Regions from separate parts of the Aeromicrobium sp. 50.2.37 genome, predicted to be linked through region 1. Evidence: predicted binding sites of a transcription regulator. Region 1 holds the regulator's gene; the other holds the start of a gene.

Region 1 (5,707 bases):
TCTTGGGCCGGATGGTGCGGCCGCGGTTGCTCAAGATGTTCAGGCTGAGCACCTCGGCCGGGCGCTCCTGGGTCTCGGTGCGCAGCATCGAGATGCTGCGCTTGACCGTCTCGGCCGTGAGGCCCTGGCCGGTGCGCACGATGGCGACGAGCTCGTCGAGCAGACGCTCCACGAGGGCCACCTCGCCGGGCTCGCCGGTGACGGTGACGACGTTGCCGCGCGCGTGCACGGTGGCGTCGAAGGCGTCCTCGACGATGCGCAGGAACGCGTCGGCCGGACCGTAGAGGGCGACGGTGTCGATGCTGGTCGGGACGGTGAAGGTGTGGGGTCGCTGGTCCCCGGGCAAGTCAGAAGTCATGTCTGCCCACCATCGTACGGGGGGCAGGCGACACGCGCGCAACCCGCGACCGACGTCGCAGGATCGTCCCTGGGTCGAGCAGGACTCCCAGAACCCGAGGGCGTCAGCCCGGGGGCCAGCCCAGCGAGCGACCCGCGAGCACGTGGCCGTGGCAGTGGAAGACCGTCTGGTGGGCGTCGGCGCCGGTGTTGAACACGAGCCGGTAGGAGCCGCCCGCCTCCTGCGCCACCCGACGCGCGAGCCGCAGCAGCCCGACCGCCGCCTCGGGCTCGGCCTCGGCGAGGCTGCCGACGTCGGGCTGGTGGACCCGCGGGATCACCAGCACGTGGGTGGGCGCCTGCGGGCTGATGTCGCGGAACGCGAGCGCGTGCTCGTCCTCGGCCACCACGTCGGCGGGGACCCGACCGGCGACGATCGCGCAGAACAGGCAGTCGTCTTGGCTCATGGTCCCTTCCTACCGCACGTCAGCGGAAGGCGTCCTTGATGCGCCCGAACATGCCGTGCCGGTGCGTCGAGCCCATCTGCGCCTCGGGGCGGTCCTCGCCGCGAAGCTCGGCCAGCTGCTTGAGCAGCTCGCGCTGCTCGTCGTCGAGCCGGTCCGGGGTCTCGACGACCATCTCGACCACGAGGTCGCCACGGCCGGGGCCGCGCAGCCGCGGCACGCCCTGGCCGCGCAGGGTCAGCGTCTCGCCGGACTGCGTGCCCGCCGGCACCTCCAGGCCCACGGTGTCGGGCCCGTCCTGGTCGGCGAGGTCGGCCTCGAGCGTCGGCAGGTCCACGTGCGTGCCGAGGGCCGCCGCGGTCATCGGCAGGGTGACCTGGCAGCGCAGCTGGTCGCCCTTGCGCGTGAAGACGGGGTGGCGGGCCACCTCGACCTCGATGTAGAGGTCGCCGGGCGGGCCGCCGCCGGGGCCGACCTCGCCCTCGCCCGCCAGCTGGATGCGGGTGCCCTGGTCGACGCCGGCGGGGATCGAGACGGTCAGCGAGCGACGCGACCGGACCCGACCGTCGCCGTTGCACTCGTGGCACGGGTCGGGGATGACCGAGCCGAAGCCGTGGCACGTCGGGCACGGGCGGGCGGTCCGGACGCTGCCCAGCGGCGTGCGCTGCACGTGCTGCACCTCGCCGTGCCCGTGGCACGTGCCGCAGGTGACCGCCTCGGAGTCGTCCTCGGCACCGCTGCCGTCGCAGCGCGTGCACACGACCGCCGTGTCGACCTTGATGTCGTGGGTGACGCCGAACGCGGCCTCCGCGAGGTCGACCTGCAGGCGCAGCAGTGCGTCCTGGCCACGCTGGACGCGCGAGCGCGGCCCGCGGGTGTTGCCCCCACCGCCGAAGAACGCGTCCATGATGTCGTCGAAGCTGAAGCCGCCGCCGGCGAAGCCGCCCGCGCCTCCCCCGCCGCCGAGCGGGTTGCCGCCGCGGTCGTAGACCGACTTCTTCTGCGGGTCGGAGAGCACCTCGTAGGCGGTGGTGACCTCCTTGAAGCGGTCGGCCGCGTCGGGTGCGTCGTTGACGTCGGGGTGGAGCTGGCGCGCCAGACGGCGGTACGCCTTTTTGAGCTCCTCGGGCGTCGCCGACCGGGACACGCCCAGCAGCTCGTAGTAGTCCTGTGCCATTGGTCCTTCGTCCTGTTCAGCCGTCCGCCAGCTGTCGCCCGACGTAGCGGGCGACCGCGCCGACGGCGGCCATGGTTCCTGGATAGTCCATGCGGGTGGGTCCGAGCGTGCCCAGGGTGGCGAGCGCCTGCTCGGGGGTGCCGTACGCCGAGGAGACGACGGCGGTGCCCGCCAGTCCCTCACTACCGGTCTCGAGGCCGATGCGCACGGTGGGGTCGGTGGTCGCCTCGCCGAGGAGCTTCAGGAGCACGACCTGCTCCTCGAGCGCCTCGAGGACGGGGCGGATCGAGGAGTCGAAGTCGCGGCCGAAGCGCGCCAGGTTGGCGGTGCCGCCCACGGCGATGCGCTCGTCGGACCGCTCGTCGGAGAACACGTGCGTGAGTGTGGTGACCACCGACGTGACGAGGGGCCGGTCGGCCTCGGCGAACGTGCCGATCACCTCGGCCAGGCGCAACGACGCCTCGGGCAGGCGCTGCCCGATGGTGGCCGTCATGATGCGGGAGCGCACGTCGGACAGCAGCACGTCGCCCGGGGTGGACTCGAGCTCGACGACGCGCTGCTCCACCCGGCCGCTGCTGGTGATCACCACGAGCAGCACGCGTGCGTGCTCGAGCGCGACGACCTCGACGTGGCGCACGGTGGAGCGGGTCAGCGACGGGTACTGCACGATCGCGACCTGGTTGGTCAGCTGGGCCAGCACCTTGACGCTGCGCTGCACGACGTCGTCGACGTCGACCGCTCCCCCGAGGAAGGTCTCGATGGCGCGCCGCTCCGGCGTCGAGAGCGCCTTCACCTGGGACAGCCGGTCGACGAACAGCCGGTAGCCCTTGTCGGTGGGCACCCGGCCCGCGCTGGTGTGCGGCTGCGCGATGTAGCCCTCGTCCTCCAAAGCGGCCATGTCGTTGCGGATGGTCGCCGGCGAGACGCCGAGCTGGTGCCGCTCCACGAGTGCCCGGGAACCGACGGGTTCCTGCGTCTCGACGTAGTCCTCGACGATGGCGCGCAGCACCTCGAGTCGACGGTCGTCCGAGGCGAGTCTTCGGTCCTCCGGCACGGCGGTCTCCTCTCTGCTGATCGGGCCTGCTGGGTCGTGAGGCTCCGGGGCGCGCAGACGGGGCACGACGACGCGGCGTGGCGCTTTGGCACTCACCCGGGGCAAGTGCCAGTCTAACGACGTGGGAGCAATCGGGAGCGAGGGAGAGGTCGTCTCGGTCACGGGCACCACGCGTACCCTCACCTACCGACCTCGTCGCGTCACCCTCTCCGACGGCACCTTCCTCATGCACGAGTCGCGCGGTGGCACCCTCAGCTCGGTCTGGGCCGCCGACCTCGGCGACCTGTTCGTCGAGGTGGTGCACCTGGGCCACGGCCCCTCGGGCGGCGAGCTGGTGCTCGTCGTCCCCGACGGGGACGTGGTGGCGCTCGGCGACCTCGTCCCGCCGCTCGACGCGGTCCCGTCGGCCGTCACGCCCAGCTGGCCGGCCGCCGTCGACCTCGCCGTCGGGCTCACCCGCCCCTCGACCCGCATCCTCACCAGCAGCGGGCCCATCACCCGCGAGGAGCTGGAGGACTTCCACCAGACGCTGCTCGGGGTGCTGCATGGCTGAGGCCAGGCACCCGGGGCGCTACGGCCAGGACGTGCTGGCCGGCGACTGGAAGGCTCCCCCGCGCGGTCGCTCCACCGAGGCCCCCGCCGACCTCGGCATCGTGGTCGAGGAGGTCACCTCGGGGTGGGTCGGCGAGGTCGTCCGCGTGGAGCGCGACCTCGGCATGGTGATGCTGGAGGACCGCCACCTGCGCCGCAAGTCGTTCCCGCTCGGCCCGGGCTTCCTCCTGGAAGGACGGCCGGTCGTCCTCGTCGCACCCGTCGCGGCCGCACCCAAGGCCGTCGCCCGCACCGCGTCCGGGTCGCGTGCGGTCACCGGCCAGCGTGCACGGGTCGCCCTGCCCAGCCGGATCCTCGTCGAGGGCAAGCACGACGCCGAGCTCGTCGAGAAGGTGTGGGGCGACGACCTGCGGGTGGAGGGCGTGGCCGTCGAGATGCTGCACGGCGTCGACGACCTCGTCGGGGTCGTCGACGACCTCGTCCCCGGTCCCGACCGTCGCCTCGGCATCCTCGTCGACCACCTCGTCCCGGGGTCCAAGGAGTCGCGCATCGCCGCGAGGCTCTCGGACCGCGACCACGTGCTCGTCGTCGGGCACCCCTACGTCGACGTGTGGCAGGCCGTGAAGCCAGGGCGTCTCGGCGTGGACGCCTGGCCCGTGGTCCCGCGCAGCATCGAGTGGAAGCGTGGGATCTGCGCGGCCTTCGGCTGGCCGCACGCCGAGCAGGCCGACATCGCCCGCGCGTGGCAGCACATCCTCTCGCGCGTCCGGTCGTGGACCGACCTCGAGCCGGAGTTCCTGGGCCGGGTCGAGGAGCTCATCGACTTCGTCACCGCTCCCTGACCCTCAGCCCGCGCCGGTGACCGGACCGACCACCGGGGCGACCACGTCGTCGAGCCAGCTCGCTCGCGGCACGGCGACGCCCTGGGTGGTTCCGTCGTCCCGCACCTCGAGGTCGGCCACGCCGAGCAGCACGTCCTTGCCCCTGGTGCCGGAGCCGTTGTGGGCGTACAGGTAGGCGCGCAGCTCGCCGCGCACCTGGACGGTGCGTCGCCACGAGAACCGGTAGTAGGCGGAGGAGAACGTGAAGGTCTCCGCCGGCGCCCGGTCCAGCGGCGCCCCCAGCGCCACCGTGTAGGCGACGGGACGTCCCCACCGGTCGGGCTCGCTGGCTGCGCCGCGCACCGCCACCATGCCGTCCGTCGCGGTGAGCGACTCCAGCACTCCCGACGGCGACCCGTCCGACGTGGGGTACCGGATGAAGCCGGACGGCCACCCCGATCCTCGCCGCACGGTGCGCCACATGAACGTGCGGTTCATGTTGTCCTCGGAGACGACGATGGACCCGTCCGATCGGACTCGCTCCACGACGGCGACGTGCCCCTTCTTGCCGGACAGGCCTCGGTTCGCCTTCCACCAGGCCACGTCGCCACGGCGCGGAGCCGACGTGCTGACCCGCAGTCCGGCGGCCCGTGCGGCCGCGCCCCACGTGAGTGCCGCGTCGGTGCCGGGCGGCCGCGCGACCAGTCGGTTCTTCGTGAGTCGGTACGCGACGTAGTTCGTGCAGCTGCGTCCCGGCGTCATGTTCCAGAACGACCTGGAGCGCACCGACGCGTACCCACCGTGGGTGTAGCCCTTCTTCGCGCACGAGGCGTACCCCGAGCACAGGACGGTCTTGGCTGCCGCGTCCGCAGACGTCGGCACACTGATGATGGCCATGCCGATCAGCATGCTGATCAGAGCTGGCCAATGCGCGATGCGCATTGCTCCCTCGCCAACTCCCCCGAGTTGTTCGTTCTCCCAGGAGCACCGTAGGACTGTGGCTTTGGTCACGCCATCTGAATGACGAAAGTCCTTCGGACTGGGGCGGCCGTCCTAGTCCGTGAGGTCACGGACCACGGCGTCGGCGAGCAGCCGACCCTCCAGGGTGAGCACCAGACGCTCGTCCACGACGTCGAGCAGACCGCGCGCGGCGAGCACCGGCACCTGCGCCCGCACCGCGCCGTCCAGGGCCGCGACGGGCAGGCCGGACCTCAGCCGGACCTCCAGCATGACCCGCTCGAGAGCGGCCGTGGCGGCATCGATGTCCTCACCGTCGGCCTCGACCGGCTCCCCCGCCGCCAGC
Region 2 (5,707 bases), on a different contig from region 1:
CGACGTCACCTGCACGCTGCCGCGCACGCACGGCTCGCTGGGCAGCTCCCCGTCGACGGCACGCTCGAGGCCGGCGCGACCGGGAGTGGGGCCGTCGAGCCGGACGCCGATGCGGTCCGACCGCTCGGACACGACCCAACCGGTGCCGAGGAACGCGGCCAGGGCGTCGGGCGTGAACCAGTCGTCGCGCGGACCGAGCACCACCTCGACGGTCGTGGTGCCGGGGGTGAGCAGGCTCGGGACGAGGCCGACGTCGGGCGGGTCCTGGTGCGGCTCCCCGACGGCGATCTCGTCGCCGGTGGTCAGTGCCGGTGGCCCGAGCCGGCTGAGGGTGTCGGCGCTGCGTGAGCCCAGGACCGCCGGCACGTCGATGCCGCCGGCGACCGCCACGTAGCCGCGCAGGCCGTGGCCGAACGGGGCGACCTCCAGGTGCTGCCCGGCGCCGAGGCGCACCGCCCGACCGTGCTCGACCGGAGCACCGTCGACCAGCACCGGCCCGACCGCCCCCGTCACGGCGACGACGTGCTCGGACGTGGCCCGCAGCTCGAGGCCGCCTCCGAGCACCTCCAGGACGGCGGTGCCGGACGCGTCGCCCACGAGGGTCCGGGCCTGGTGGAGGGCGCGACGGTCGAAGGCCCCCGCGGCGCCGACCCCTTGTGCGGCCAGCCCGGGTCGTCCGTCGTCCTGGACGAGCGTCAGCGGCCCGGGATGCACGACGACCAGGCTCACGGCGAGGCCCCGGGGCCGGCGGCGCGGAAGCGGACGGTGTCACCCGGTGCGAGCAGCGCCGCGGGGGAGCGCTCGACGTCGAAGAGCACCACGTCGGTGCGTCCGACCAGCTGCCAGCCACCGGGCGACTCCCGCGGGTAGACGCCGCTGAAACCGCCGGCCAGGGCGACGGCACCGGCGGGGACCCGGGGCCGGGGCGTGTCCTTGCGGGGGACCGTGAGCCGCGGGTCGCCGTCGACGAGGTAGGCGAAGCCGGGGGCGAACCCGCCGAAGGCGACGGTCCAGGGTGTCGCCGTGTGCGCGGCCACCACGGCCTCGACGCTCATCCCGGTCGCCTCGGCCACGGCCTCCAGGTCCGGCCCGTCGTAGACGACGTCGACCACGTGCTCGTGCGCGCCGGACGTGGCCGTCGTGGGCGCGGGCTGGACGCCACGGGCCAGCGCCCGCATCGTCGACGGCCGACCGCGCAGGAGCACGGTGCGCGCCCCCAACACGGCCTCCACGACGTCGGGGTGGTCGACCAGTGCCGCATGGCGACGGCGCGCCTCGTCCAGGTCGTCGCAGTCCAGCAGCACGGCGTCCTCACCGCACGCGAGCACCCTCACCCGAACGGTCCGACCTCGTGCCCGGCGTCCACCAGGGCGGCACGCACGGACCGGACGAGGGCGAGGGCGTCGGGGGAGTCGCCGTGGACGCACAGTGAGTCACAGTGACCCACCAGGCGTAGCGCCTGCGCCACGACCTCGTCGACGTCGGCCAGCACCGCGCCCGGCTCGTCACGCGGGACGAGGGTCCCGGCGGCGGTGTACGCACGGTCGGCGAAGCCCTCGGAGATGGTCGGGAGGCCCTCGGTGGCGGCGAGCCGCAACGAGACGGCGCCGGGCAGCCCGAGCAGCGGCAGGCCGTACGGTCCCACGGCCTCGACGACGGCCGCCGCCTGTCGCTCGTCGTGCACGACCGTGTTGTACAGCGCGCCGTGCGGCTTGACGTAGGCCACGCGGCCGCCCACGGCGTCGGCCACCTCGGCGAGCAGGTCGATCTGGGCACGCAGCTCGTCGACCAGCTCGTCCGTGGCCGGCTCCTGGGGACGTCGGCCGAAGCCCTCGCGATCGGGGTAGCCGACCTGGGCGCCGATCACGACGCCACGCTCGACCGCGCGCTCGCATGCGTCGAGCATGAGCTCCTCGCCACCGGCGTAGGCGCCGCAGCAGACGTTCGCGCTCGTGACGACGTCGAGCAGCGCCAGGTCGTCGGCCGACTCCGCGACGTCGGCATTCAGGTCGATCCGCACGCTCCCAGCCTAGGACCCCGCAAGGGGTGCCGGACGGGTCAGCGGGGGAGCGGGTCCACGAGCAGGGCGACCGCCTTGTCGTCCACGCGCGTCAGCACCACGGTGGCGCGCTGGGAGCCCTTGAGGCGCAGCCGCCTGACGAGCACCTCGGGCACGACGTCGACGCCGCGCTTCTTGATCGTCAGGGTGCCGACGTCGAGCGCCACGAGCGCGGCCTTGAGCTGCTTCTCGCGGTAGGGCAGCTCCTGCATCACGCGGAACGAGCGGGCGAGCGGGTGGCGCACGTCGACGTCCGTGGTCACCCACGCGATGCGCGGGTCCACCAGCTGGCCGTCGATCTGCTCCGCCAGCCCCCCGACGAGACCGGCGCGGATCACCGCGTCGTCCGGCTCGTGCAGCCAGCCTCCCAGCTCACCGACGTCGCCGGGTGCGCCGTCGCCGGCCAGGTCGTCCCCGCCGGGCAGGGCCGTGGCGCGACGCGGCGCGCGGTCGGCCAGGTCGAGGCCGGCGCCCCACAGGCACGCCTCCACCAGGTCGCCGCCGTCGCTGACCCACTGCGCCTCCACGCCGGTGGGGACCAGCGCGTGCGGGATGCCCGGGAGGGTCTTCACGACCGCGCGGCCGGCCAGGTGTGCCGCCACGACCGACCACGGCGGGCTCATCGCCTCGGGGTCGAACACCCGGCCCCGGTCGTCGCGTCGGGCGGGGTCGAGGAACACCACCTCGTCGTCCGCGGGGTCCACGTCGGCGGCGTCGGCGCAGAGCACCTCGCCGTCGAGGTCGAGGGCGGCCAGGTTGGCCCGGGCGATCGCGGCACGCACCGGGTCGCGCTCCACGCCGCGGACCCGCAGGCCGGCGCGAGCGAGCGCGAGCAGGTCCGAGCCGATGCCGCAGCCCAGGTCGAGTGCCGCCGTCGCACCCGTGCTCGCGAGACGCTCGGCACGCAGTCGGGCCACCGAGCCACGCGTGGCCTGCTGCAGTGCCTCGTGCGTGAAGAACATCCGCGCCGCGTCGTCACCCAGCTTGGTGCGGGCGATCCCGCGCAGGTGGTTCTGCGTGACGGCGGCCGCCACCAGCTCGACGTCGTGGGAGCGGCGCAGCCGTGTGCCCAGGGCGAGGTCGGACTCGACGCCGGCCCGCTCGCGCACCTCGGCCACCAGCGCCCGCCCCTCGTCGGTCTGCAGCCGCTCGAACGTCGCCAGGTCCACGTCGCCATCGTCGCAGGCCGCCCCTCGACGGGCTCGGGGGCCGGACGTGCCCCTCGACGGACGGACTCGTCCGCCGACGGCGAACACCCCTTAGCACTCAGTAGGGGCGAGTGCTAGATTCGGAACTGGCACTCGGGTACCGAGACTGCCAACCGTGCACGACCCCCGCGACGGCGTGCACACCCATCACGTTCCATCCGTCATTCCACCAACGTTGAAGGGGAGGTCGACCAGTGTCGGTCACCATCAAGCCGCTCGAGGATCGTCTCGTCATCAAGGCCGTCGAGGCCGAGCAGACCACCGCATCCGGACTCGTCATCCCGGACACCGCCCAGGAGAAGCCGCAGGAGGGTGAGGTCGTGGCCGTGGGCCCCGGTCGCATCGACGACTCCGGCAACCGCGTCCCGCTCGACGTCAACGTCGGCGACAAGGTCATCTTCAGCAAGTACGGCGGAACCGAGGTCAAGTACTCGGGCGAGGAGTTCCTCATCCTCTCGGCCCGCGACGTCCTCGCCGTCGTCTCCTGACGCACGTGGCATCCCGGCTGGCGGCGTTGCTCGTCGCTCGGCGACCGCTCCGCTCCCAGGTCGCCGTCGCGACGGCGCCTTGCCAGCCGGGCGCCACGCACGTCAGGACCACCTGACGTCACCCGCCGGTTCTCCCGGCGCACTCTGTCCGGCACTCGCCGGGCACCCCATCTGATCCATCCGTAGGAAGGCATCACATGCCCAAGATCCTCGAGTTCGACGAGGACGCACGCCGCGCCCTCGAGCGGGGCGTCGACGCCCTCGCGAACACCGTCAAGGTCACCCTCGGCCCCAAGGGCCGCTACGTCGTGCTCGACAAGAAGTGGGGCGCCCCCACGATCACGAACGACGGCGTCACCGTCGCCCGTGAGGTCGAGCTCGACGACCCGTTCGAGAACCTCGGCGCCCAGCTGGCCAAGGAGGTCGCCACCAAGACGAACGACGTCGCCGGTGACGGCACCACCACGGCCACCGTGCTCGCCCAGGCGATGGTCCACGAGGGCCTGCGCGCCGTGGCCGCCGGCGCCAACCCGGTCGGCCTGAAGAAGGGCATCGAGGCCGCCGTCAAGGCGGTCAGCGAGAAGCTGCACGAGATCGCCCGCGACGTCGACGACATCAAGGACATGACCGACGTCGCCACCGTCTCCTCGCGCGACGCGCACATCGGCGAGCTCATCGCCGAGGCGTTCGACAAGGTCGGCAAGGACGGTGTCATCACCGTCGAGGAGTCCAACACGCTCGGCACGCAGCTCGACTTCACCGAGGGCATGCAGTTCGACAAGGGCTACCTCTCGCCGTACATGGTCACCGACACCGAGCGCATGGAGTCCGTCCTCGACGACCCCTACGTGCTCGTCAACCAGGGCAAGATCAGCTCGGTCGCCGAGCTGCTGCCGCTGCTGGAGAAGGTCATCGGCGCAGGCAAGAGCCTGTTCATCATCGCCGAGGACGTCGAGGGCGAGGCGCTCAGCACGCTGGTCGTCAACAAGATCCGCGGCACCTTCACCTCGGTCGCCGTCAAGGCGCCCGCGTTCGGTGACCGCCGCAAGGCCATGCTGCAGGACATCGCGACGCTCACCGGCGCCACGGTCGTCACGCCCGACGTCGGCCTCAAGCTCGACCAGGTCGGCCTCGAGGTCCTCGGCACCGCCCGTCGCGTCGTCGTCACCAAGGACGACACGACGATCATCGACGGCGGCGGCGAGACCGCCGAGGTCGAGGGTCGGGTCAACCAGATCAAGGCCGAGATCGAGCTCACCGACTCCGACTGGGACCGCGAGAAGCTCCAGGAGCGTCTCGCGAAGCTGGCCGGTGGCGTGTGCGTGATCCAGGTCGGCGCGGCCACCGAGGTCGAGCTCAAGGAGAAGAAGCACCGCATCGAGGACGCCGTCTCGGCGACCCGCGCGGCCATCGAGGAGGGCATCGTCGCCGGCGGCGGCTCCGCCCTCGTCCACGCCGTCTCCGTGCTTGAGGGCGACCTCGGGCTCGGCGGCGACGAGGCCGTCGGCGTGCGCATCGTGCGCAAGGGTGCCGACGCCCCGCTGGAGTGGATCGCCCGCAACGGCGGCGTCTCCGGCGAGGTCGTCGTGTCGAAGGTCCGCGAGTCCGGTGAGGGCTACAACGCCGCCACCGACACCTACGGCGACCTCCTCGCGCAGGGCATCCTCGACCCGGTCAAGGTCACGCGCTCCGCGCTGGCCAACGCCGCGTCGATCACCGCCATGCTGCTCACCACCGAGACCCTGGTGGCCGAGAAGCCGGCCGACGACGAGGATGACGCCCACGCCGGGCACCACCACTGAGTCGTCGCCCGACGCGCTGTCGACGGCGCCCGCCCCTTCGGGGGTGGGCGCCGTCGTCGTTCCCGGGGTGCCGCGCGGTGCTTGACGGGGCTGCTTGACGGGGCTGCTTGCGGGTGCTGCTTGACGGGGTGACGTCGAGCGCGCACGGTG

The links. The regulator HrcA, encoded in region 1, represses chaperone genes, less so after heat shock. The targets are predictions, from matches to a motif close to TTGGCACTCGNNNNNNNCGAGTGCCAA.
Region 2: a site for HrcA is predicted at 3,319-3,345, ahead of groES (co-chaperone GroES). Genes of this name have one in related genera too.

What each region holds. Positions count from the first base shown of each region.
Region 1 covers NZ_JANLGG010000002.1:129,304-135,010, forward strand. The annotation lists gene NUV38_RS02295 (PhoH family protein) at 1-358, opposite strand, end outside; gene NUV38_RS02300 (histidine triad nucleotide-binding protein) at 462-803, opposite strand; gene dnaJ (molecular chaperone DnaJ) at 823-1,977, opposite strand; gene hrcA (heat-inducible transcriptional repressor HrcA) at 1,994-3,031, opposite strand; gene NUV38_RS02315 (hypothetical protein) at 3,153-3,584, shown strand; gene NUV38_RS02320 (DUF3097 domain-containing protein) at 3,577-4,425, shown strand; gene NUV38_RS02325 (CHAP domain-containing protein) at 4,429-5,301, opposite strand; gene hemW (radical SAM family heme chaperone HemW) at 5,458-5,707, opposite strand, start outside.
Region 2 covers NZ_JANLGG010000044.1:6,188-11,894, reverse strand. The annotation lists gene NUV38_RS16525 (biotin-dependent carboxyltransferase family protein) at 1-729, opposite strand, end outside; gene NUV38_RS16520 (allophanate hydrolase subunit 1) at 726-1,334, opposite strand; gene NUV38_RS16515 (LamB/YcsF family protein) at 1,331-2,020, opposite strand; gene NUV38_RS16510 (methyltransferase domain-containing protein) at 2,059-3,228, opposite strand; gene groES (co-chaperone GroES) at 3,462-3,755, shown strand; gene groL (chaperonin GroEL) at 3,953-5,557, shown strand.